Regions from separate parts of the Peribacillus sp. ACCC06369 genome, predicted to be linked through region 1. Evidence: riboswitches for the same ligand, from Rfam matches in the RefSeq annotation. Region 1 holds a riboswitch; each other region holds the start of a gene.
The links. Region 1 has a riboswitch for S-adenosylmethionine ahead of QUF78_RS15550 (bifunctional homocysteine S-methyltransferase/methylenetetrahydrofolate reductase). Riboswitches for the same ligand answer to the same signal wherever they lie in the genome.
Positions count from the first base shown of each region.

Region 2: it holds a riboswitch for S-adenosylmethionine, as region 1 does, so the genes downstream of both, QUF78_RS14490 (YezD family protein) here and QUF78_RS15550 (bifunctional homocysteine S-methyltransferase/methylenetetrahydrofolate reductase) in region 1, are expected to answer to the same signal.
Region 3: it holds a riboswitch for S-adenosylmethionine, as region 1 does, so the genes downstream of both, QUF78_RS06370 (methionine biosynthesis PLP-dependent protein) here and QUF78_RS15550 (bifunctional homocysteine S-methyltransferase/methylenetetrahydrofolate reductase) in region 1, are expected to answer to the same signal.

Region 1 is NZ_JAUCEN010000002.1:3,042,433-3,045,667, forward strand. Features, by position in the region: gene QUF78_RS15550 (bifunctional homocysteine S-methyltransferase/methylenetetrahydrofolate reductase) at 1-1,536, opposite strand, end outside; SAM riboswitch class I at 1,640-1,738, opposite strand; gene QUF78_RS15555 (MOSC domain-containing protein) at 1,850-2,500, opposite strand; gene ku (non-homologous end joining protein Ku) at 3,003-3,235, opposite strand, start outside.
Region 2 is NZ_JAUCEN010000002.1:2,811,858-2,815,092, reverse strand. Features, by position in the region: gene QUF78_RS14500 (TetR/AcrR family transcriptional regulator) at 1-292, shown strand, start outside; gene ssuE (NADPH-dependent FMN reductase) at 501-1,034, shown strand; SAM riboswitch class I at 1,309-1,417, shown strand; gene QUF78_RS14490 (YezD family protein) at 1,589-1,732, shown strand; gene QUF78_RS14485 (phosphoadenylyl-sulfate reductase) at 1,918-2,622, shown strand; gene sat (sulfate adenylyltransferase) at 2,675-3,235, shown strand, end outside.
Region 3 is NZ_JAUCEN010000002.1:1,139,587-1,142,821, forward strand. Features, by position in the region: gene metC (cystathionine beta-lyase) at 1-854, opposite strand, end outside; gene QUF78_RS06370 (methionine biosynthesis PLP-dependent protein) at 851-1,963, opposite strand; SAM riboswitch class I at 2,049-2,162, opposite strand; gene fumC (class II fumarate hydratase) at 2,509-3,235, shown strand, end outside.

The DNA.
Region 1 (3,235 bases):
TAAATGTTTTGTAGCTTCATAAACTTCTTCAATCTGCTCAACTGAATAAATTGGCTGTGTCAAAAAGGATTGGGCACCGCAGGCAATCTTCTTTTCCATTCTCTGTACGGCTTTATCCAAATATTTTACATTGGGATTAAAAGCGGCGGCAATTTTAAAATTAGCCCGCTGGCCCAAACTCTGACCGGAATAGGATAGACCTTCATTAAATTGTTTGACCATGCTTATTAGGTCAAACGACGATAAATCATAAACCGAAGTGGCTCCCGGGAAGTCCCCAATTTTAGAGGGATCTCCGGTGATGATCAATAATTCGTCCAGCCCAACCGTCTGCAGGCCCATTAAATGTGACTGCAGGCCAATTAAATTTCGATCCCGGCATGTTATATGCACCATCGGCTTTACATTCAATTGGTTCTTCAGCAAGTTAGCCAGTGCATCATTCGATATCCTTGGTGAAGCAAGTGAATTATCCGCCAAGGTAATGGAATCGACCCCTGCTTTTTTCAAAACCTCGGCACCAGTCATGAAACTCTCTATTCCCAACTTTTTCGGAGGATCAAGTTCAACAAGAATCGTCCTTTCTGTTTTGGCCTTTTCGTACAGAGGGAGTTCCAATTCTCTATCGTTCACTTCAATTATTTCTATTTCACGGGCTTTCGTATATTTCTCTTTTACTGGAGCCAAACTTCCAATCGCATTCTTTACAGCTTGAATATGCAGGGGAGTCGTTCCACAGCACCCTCCTATGATCCCGGCACCTTGCTCACGAAGGTCTAGGGCACTTGAGCCGAAATATTCCGGCACAGCTTTATAGACAAGCCTTCCATCCACATAATCGGGAAGGCTGGCATTTGGGTAAATGGCAATCGACGCTTGCTTTGGCAAACTCACCTCTTCCAAGGCCCGAATCATATGATGTGGACCGAGTCGGCAATTCACCCCAACAACATCGGCACCCAATTGCTCGAGTTTTTGAAAGGCTTCATTTAAATGGATTCCATTTTGAAGATTTCCCAGTTCATGCATCGAAACATTTGCGATGATCGGCAGTCCAGTTTCATTTTTAACGATTTGCAAAACGGTTTCCAGCTCTTCCAGGTCATAAAATGTTTCCAAGAGAATCCCATCCGGGTTTTCCATCAACAGACTGTATAGCTGTTCACGAAAACCTCGCTTTATCTCTTCCATACTTAAATCCGATTTCCTGATACTCCGCTGTGCCCCTATGGTACCGAAGACATATGCCTTTCCTTTTGCCGCTTTTTTAGCAAGGATGACTCCCTGGCGATTGATTCTGCTTACTTCATCTTCAAGTCCATGCCGTTTCAATTTATTGAAATTGGCCCCATATGTATTAGATTGAAGGATATCTGCACCAGCTTGCAAATAGGCACGGTGAATGGACTCTATTTGATCTGGGTTCGTGCAGTTTAATTCCTCATAACATTGATCGATGCCATAAGAGTACAGTAAGGTCCCCATTGCCCCTTCTCCAACCAGCATTCTTTCTTTCAATTCTTTACGAAAATTCATAATTACACCCTCTCTCAAAAACAATCCTGTTTTTGTCGTTTTATATGAGTATGAGAGAAAAGAAAAAAAACCTTCTCAAAGAAGAAGGTCTTTTGAAACATTCTCCTCATCTATCAAGCTCTGCTTGCTGGATTTAGCACCTTTGCCTAAGCTGGTTGCTGAGGTTTCTTCGGGCCAGTCCCTCCACCTCTCTCGATAAGATCCAATTATATAATTTTCACAAGATTTCAAAATTTGATTATATTTAATTTACATTAATAATCTGTCAATTTCAATACCTGATCGTCATTTTTTTCACTTTTGCAAAATTCAATCACTCTTTTGCAGCTTGAACTCTCTTCACTATCCTTTGTTTCCAGTCTTCCGCTAACGAGTCTAGTGTAAGTAACGCGTTTGAGCCTTCCAGCCCATCTCGGTTATGCAGGATCACCTCTGTTGCATAATGAACCGAAATTTTTTCTTGCAAACGATCTATTAGCACGATTTCGTTTTGTTTCTTTATCGTTCCTTCCTGAATGACTTTTGCAAAATAACCAGTGTAACTCGTTTTCAGCACGAATTCCAAAAACTTAGGTTCTTGATTGAAGTGAGAAATGGTCGAGCAAGGGATCCTCCCCTGATTAATTTGAACAATCACTTCGCCTATTTGATAAATATCACCGATATACGTTGTTTCTTCCCTCATCCCCGCTACAGTTAAATTTTCACCGAATGCAGGGATATCTAGCTTTTTAGCGAATCTTTCATTCCATAATGAGTAATGCTCAAAGGGGTAAAAACACAAAGCCCGATCAGGACCTCCATGGAACTTTACATTACCTACCCCATCACCCATTATGCCTGATTTAGTTACTATCACGTCATCCACTGCTTGTTTATCCATCGCTGAAAAGATATCGATATTCGAAAAATTTTCCTGTTTGGGCTTTCCGGCATGAAGGGATTCGATTTTTCCATTTTCCATTTTACATCTTCCATTCTTATTTAATTTATATCATCCTATATGTATAAATTATACTAAAAATCCATTTTGTTCTGTAGTTTTTATGGGAATATAGCAGATTAGAAGGGCAAAAGCACCAAGTTGGCGAAATATCATTGATTTCCAGAAAAATTCATAGGTTAGTTTCAGTAATTTTGTTGCTATTTCAGAATTAAATATGGTAGAATATGAACACAATATATAGTCGAAAACTACAACCGTTCGCCTATATGTTGATTTTCACGATTGAATTCCTCATTGTCGCTCTTTAGGGAGCGAATTTTTTTGCCTTCATTTCCATCCATCATTTCTTTTAATTCCATTCAGTTCCTTACATCGTGATCCACTTACCTATTTGTACTTCCTTCCATATGTAATCCTCTCCCTGTTAAGTCACTTTCATTACCTTATTAGAAGGCAAACCCCCTTGCTAAAACAAGCAGAAAGCCGAGCGACATCACACGTCTTCCGCTCAGCTTCCTGTTTATGCTTGTTTCTTTTTTTTCGGTGCCGCTTTCTTTCGGGTAGTCTTTTTCTTTTCCGGTTCATCATGTTTCGTTCGGTCAATGGATGCCTGTAAAGCCTCCATTAAATCGGTTACATTGTTGGAAACTGGCTCTTTTGTTTTGGCTGTAATCGTCGTTTGTCCCGTTTTCTTCGATTCAATCAAATCAAGTAAAGCGGTTCGATAGTCATCGTTATATTTTGTCGGATCGA
Region 2 (3,235 bases), 230 kb from region 1:
ATTATTTCGGGAAACACAATTCGATCAAGATATTTCAAAGCAATATGTTGATCAAATTTTCAAGCCGAATGCCAAGCATATTGAAATACAGAAGAGAATAGATAGCGGAGAGATCCAATATATTTCTGATATTATCCTTTTTAATGTGGGGATCATTTCTTTCACATTGGCATTATCTACACATTATGAGATTCATCAACAGAAAAAGGAACCATATTTTACTTCTGAACGAATTAAGAGCATTGCACAACTTTTGGTATATGGTATTCATGGAAAACAAAATCATACATAATGAAACGGTCATATTAAAAGGCTTGTGCATCAAGCCGCAAATATGACCGTGTTTTTTTGAATGGTAAGCATTCATTACTTGTGAAATTAATAAACCGGAGTGTAAGATTTGACTTATATTTTTCAGACTATTACGATAAATGCATGCTGCAACAAATTCATTACGAGGATTTTTATTCTAAAACCATGTAATATGGGAGGGGATTTATATGAGCGATATCGTAATTTTATCAGGAAGTCCAGCGATTCCATCAAGAACGGACATTTCACTAAAACATATTCAATCATTAGTCGAAAACCAAGGATTTACCACAGCTTATTACTCAATTACGGATTTCTCAGCAGATGATTTATTCCAAGGGAAATATAATAGCGAAGATATCTTAAAGCTTTCGGAGAAAATACAAGCAGCCAGAGGAATCATCATTGGTTCACCGGTATATAAGGCTTCTTATACAGGGGTATTAAAAGCCTTGATTGATTTGCTGCCAGAAGGAGCTTTTAAGCGGAAGCCAGTGCTGCCCATTATGATTGGCGGAAGTAACAGGCATTTATTGGCGATTGATTATGCGCTTAAACCATTAATTTCAATATTAAAAGGCGAGCCGTTGCAGGGCATATATTTTGTGGATAAGGAAATAGATAAACAGAATTCAGAAAACCCGATCAATGACTTGAATTTAGTTGATCGCGTCCAGAGTCAGGTTCAAGAATTTATAGAAGCGATTCAGTTAAGAAATTAATAAGTAATCGACTTCAACAAAAGGAATTGAATTCAAGTAATTACTTTTTCAATGAATGACAGGCATCAATAATAGCTTAATAATGAAAATAGACTCATTTTTTTGGAGACTTTATCTAAAAAGACGAGTCTATTTTCATATTTAAATGAACATAAAATCATGAATGGAATAGTGTGTATAAAAATAACAGTTCCTCCATAATATTAAACCAAGTTATTTTATAAGAAAACTCCATTGACAAGGATTAAATATATGTTAATATTTAAAATAATAAAACTTATCCAGAGCGACGGAGGGAATTGGCCCTTTGAAGTCCAGCAACCTGCATGATGGATGCAAGGTGCTACCTCCAACAAAATGTTGATCATTTTGGAAGATAAGGTAAAGAATATTTACCTTGAAATCTTTCCATCATGGAAAGATTTTTATTTTTCGGAAAATTCTTTGGAAAACCATAACAATTTAAAGTTGTTTGGAATTATATAAATTTAATAAATTCATTTAATCAGCGGTGAAATAATATATTCGCGGATTTTCTTAAAGGAGGAACAGGTTTGGATAAAGAGAATCAGCTTGAAGAAATATTTGAACGACTTCAAGAAATGCTTAATTCAATGAAGTATGGATCGATTACACTTATTGTCCAAGATGGTAAAATCATTCAAATGGAAAGAAATGAAAAACTAAGAATTAAATAAGGTATCTGCTGACTAGAAAAACTAGAGGCGGGTTTAACTGATATAAAGAGAGTATTGGTTAGATTCGTCTCTTTTTCCTAGGGTCAGTTAAACTGGGGAAGATTATAACGGGCATTGATCAAAAGTAACTCTAACCAGCGACATACAGCAAGTTCTTAGAGGGGGCTACAAGGTTGGCTGCATTAATAAACTATGAAAATTTCAACACCGGGGATTTACCTGTATTTCCTGAAGATAGTGAGACAAAAGGTGCTTTGGAAGTACTGCAATGGGCGAATGACCATTATGGAAACAAACTGATATATGCGTGTAGTTTCGGTATAGAAGGCATCGTGCTTACGGATTTATTGGCGAAGGTCAATCCCTCGGCAAAAATAGTTTTCCTTGATACAGATGTTCATTTTGAGGAAACTTACCAATTGATCGATCAAGTGAAAAAGCGATATCCAAATCTTTCAATCGAAATGAAGAAACCAGCATTGACGCTTGAAGAACAGGCGGCGGAACATGGGGATGAATTATGGCTTAGCGATTCCAATAAGTGCTGTAACATCCGTAAAATCACTCCGCTTACAGATGTGCTTTCAACGGCAACAGCCTGGCTTTCGGGACTACGGAGGGAGCAATCTGAAACAAGGGCTCTGACAGAGTATATCAATAAGGATAATAAGTTCAAGTCAGTAAAAATATGTCCACTCATACATTGGACATGGAAAGATGTTTGGCGTTATGCCCACAAAAATGGACTTCCATATAATATCCTGCATGATAATGGATATCCAAGCATTGGTTGTAAAACATGTACGGCACCTGCCTTCAATGCAGATGATTTACGCTCAGGCCGTTGGCAAGGAGCCCAAAAAACGGAATGCGGATTGCATTTATCTTAAATAAATAGAAATTATAGGCTTAAATCAATAGAAACCATAGGGGGAAATTAGCATGACAATCAGTTTACCGCACGGAGGAACACTAATCGATCTTTGGGAACCAAAATATGATTTTAGTAAAATAACAAATTCAATTGAAATTGACGAAATAGCTTTAAGTGATCTTGAATTGATAGGCACTGGTGCCTACAGCCCGATCAAAGGTTTCTTTACTAAAAGTGACTATGAGACAGTTGTCAAGGATATGAGGCTTAGCAGCGGCCATGTATGGAGCATCCCGATTACGCTGCCTTTGAACGTTGAAGTTGCAGAAACTCTTACTATAGGTGAAGAGGTAAAGCTGACTCATGAAGGTGAAACATACGGAGTTCTCTCCGTTTCCGATATTTTCACTCCCGATAAACAATTGGAAGCGACATTAGTATATCAAACGGATGATGAGAAGCATCCTGGTGTGAAAAATTTATATAACCGCGGGGATGTATATGTCGGCGGAGAAATAAAGTTAGTCAAGAGAATAGAGCGTCCGCTATTTCAAGCAAATTATCTGGACCCAGTTGAGACAAGGAAAGCTTTTGCTGAAAAAGGCTGGGAAACGGTTGTCGGATTCCAA
Region 3 (3,235 bases), 1.9 Mb from region 1:
TGATCTGCTAGGCCGGGATAATACACTTTTTTAACCAAGGGCTGCTTCTTTAAGTAGGCGGCAATCTTTTCTGCCCCTTTTTGGGAGTGCTCCATTCTAACGGACAAGGTCTTCAGACCTCTCATTACTAGCCAGGCGTCCTGGACACCAAGAACCGCTCCAAAGGAGTTTTGGAGGGAACCGAGTCTTACTGCCAATTCAGGATCTTTCACTACAGCAAGTCCAGCTACCACATCACTATGTCCGGATAAAAACTTCGTCGCGCTATGAAGGACAACATCAGCGCCCAGATTCAGTGGTTTCTGTAATGCTGGCGTCAAGAATGTATTATCAACAAAACTTAAGGCCCCGGCTGTTTTTGCGATATCACATACGGCTTTAATATCGGTCACTTTAAGTAATGGATTTGAAGGCGTTTCGATGTATATGGCACTCGTATTTGGCTTAATGGCCGCTTTGACGCTTTCAAGGTCCGTCATGTCAACGAAAGTATGCTCAATATTGAAACGTGTCAAAACACTTGTGACCATCCTGAACGTTCCGCCATACACATCTTCGGAAATGACGATATGGTCTCCGGCAGACAACAGTAGGAAAGCTGTTGAAATGGCTGCCATACCTGATGAAAAGGCAAAACCGTGTGTACCTTCCTCAAGTTCGGCAATGATATCTTCCAGCGCTTCGCGAGTTGGGTTCCCGCTTCTGCTGTAATCATATTTACCGAATTGATCGATATCGGATTGATGGAAAGTGGAAGCGTGCTGAATGGGGACGCTCACACCGCCTGTTGCCGAATCGAATTTATGTTGATTATGGAGTAATTTGGTTTCAAAGCTAAAATCATGATCGGTCATCGTAGTGCCTCCCTTTTTACGTGTGCGAATGCTTGCTGTAAATCCTGAATCAAATCGTCGCTGTCCTCAATGCCGACAGAGAAGCGAAGCAGGCGATTACAAACCCCATTGGCCGTTCTGACTTCAAGCGGTATATCGGCATGTGTTTGTGTAGCAGGATAGGTGATGAAGCTTTCGACCCCTCCAAGGCTTTCTGCAAACGAAATTAATGAGAGTGATTGTAAAAATGGGTTGACCGCCGCTTCTTCAATGATGCGGAAGGAAATCATGCCGCCCCTACCGGGATACAATACGTCCGTAACACAATCATGTTCCGACAAGTAATCTACAAGTACCTTTGCATTCTTTTCATGACGCTCCATCCGCAATGCCAGGGTTTTCATTCCGCGCATCAACAGCCAAGAATCAAAGGGGCTCAAGACAGCACCAGTACCATTATGATGGAAGGCAAGTGCATCACATAATTCCGCGCCGCTGGCCACGATCAGTCCGGCGAGCACATCATTATGACCACCGAGATACTTGGTAGCACTGTGAATCACAATATCCGCTCCAAGCAGGATGGGTTGTTGAATAAGAGGCGTGTAAAAAGTATTATCAACGATTAACAATAAATCAAATCGTTTGGCCAATGCGGCAACGGCGCTAATATCCGTTTGCTGCATAAGAGGGTTAGTGGGAGTTTCAATGAAGATGGCTTTCGTGTGAGGAGTGATGGCTTTTTCGATATCCTCCAAACAACAAGTGTTCACATAGTCACACTGCAACCCCCATTTCTTAAAACCTTGTTCTAACAGACGATATGTACCCCCATAAAGATCTTCGCTGACAATCCATGCATCACCTGATTTAAATAAGGCCAGTATAGTAGAAATGGCTGCCATTCCTGAACTGCAGGCATATCCTTGGTCGCCTTTTTCCAGATCGGCGATGGATCGTTCCAATAGTTGGCGTGTAGGATTACCTGTCCTTGTGTAATCGAATCCAGTCGATTGACCGATTCCTTCGTGGCGAAAAGCAGTTGAAAAGTATACCGGCGGATTGACTGTTCCTGTCGCCGTTTCGCTGCGATTTCCTAATTGAGCAAGATATGTTTCAGTTTTGTACATAGTTTTCACTGCTCCTTTGAGTTATATAAAATAAAAAAAGTCTTCTTTAAGAAGAAGACTTTGATTAAGTAGGGACGAGTCATTCTTCTTATCTTCCAAGTTCACAAACTTGTGGAATTAGCACCTTTTCATTGGTTTGAAACAAATGAAGGTTGCTGAGGTGTCATCGGGCCATTCCCTATACCTCTCTCGATAAGAGTTTAGATTATTCAATTTCTTTTGAATTTACTATAAATACAAAATACTGTCAAGAACAAGTTTGATGGATTTTGCTTCGATGTTCATGACTAGGTCTATTGGAGCCTAGCGGTGTCAACACTTTACGTGTCTAAAAAAGAATATCCGGAATTTTCATGTGGTCAAGGATAATCCTGAATGATCCTGTTGAATTAATTGAATTTTTCAGAAAAAGGGGAGGCTTGGCCGGATATTTTTGCTTTAAAATAATAAAGTTTGTACAATGTAAGGAGAGAGAATAATACGACATTATTCATTTCATATACTTAAGGTCTTCGATGAATAGTGCAAACATAGGAGGAGAACACATGGATTACAGAATCGAACGAGATACGATGGGTGAAGTGAAAGTTCCTGCCGATAAATATTGGGGAGCACAGACCGAGAGAAGCCGTAACAATTTCAAAATTGGTAATGAAAAAATGCCGATTGAATTGGTTCGTGCATTTGCATACGTTAAACAAGCTGCGGCAAAGGTGAACTATGATCTCGGTGATCTTTCGGAAGTTAAAAAGAATGCCATCGTTAAGATTTGCGGCGAAATCCTTGAAGGTACGCTTGATGAACATTTCCCGCTTGTAGTTTGGCAAACGGGAAGCGGGACGCAAAGTAATATGAACGTGAATGAAGTGGTCGCTAACAAAGGGAATGAATGGTTAAAAGAAAATGGTGAATCGGAAACACTTCACCCGAATGATGATGTAAACAAGGCACAAAGCTCCAATGATACTTTCCCGACCGCCATGCATATTGCAGCCTTTATGGAGGTCGCTGAAAAGTTGGTTCCTGCCATCAAAGAACTTCGTGATACATTCGATTCAAAAGAAAAAGAGTTTTGGGATGTCGTGAAGATTGGCCGGACGCATCTTCAAGATGCAACACCACTGACATTAGGACAAGAAATTTCTGGCTGGAAAGCGATGCTTGATAAAGATTTAGCGATGATTGAGGAAAGCAGCCAAAAATTATTGAACCTGGCTCTAGGCGGAACGGCTGTAGGAACAGGAATCAATACAAAAAAAGAATTCCCGGGAC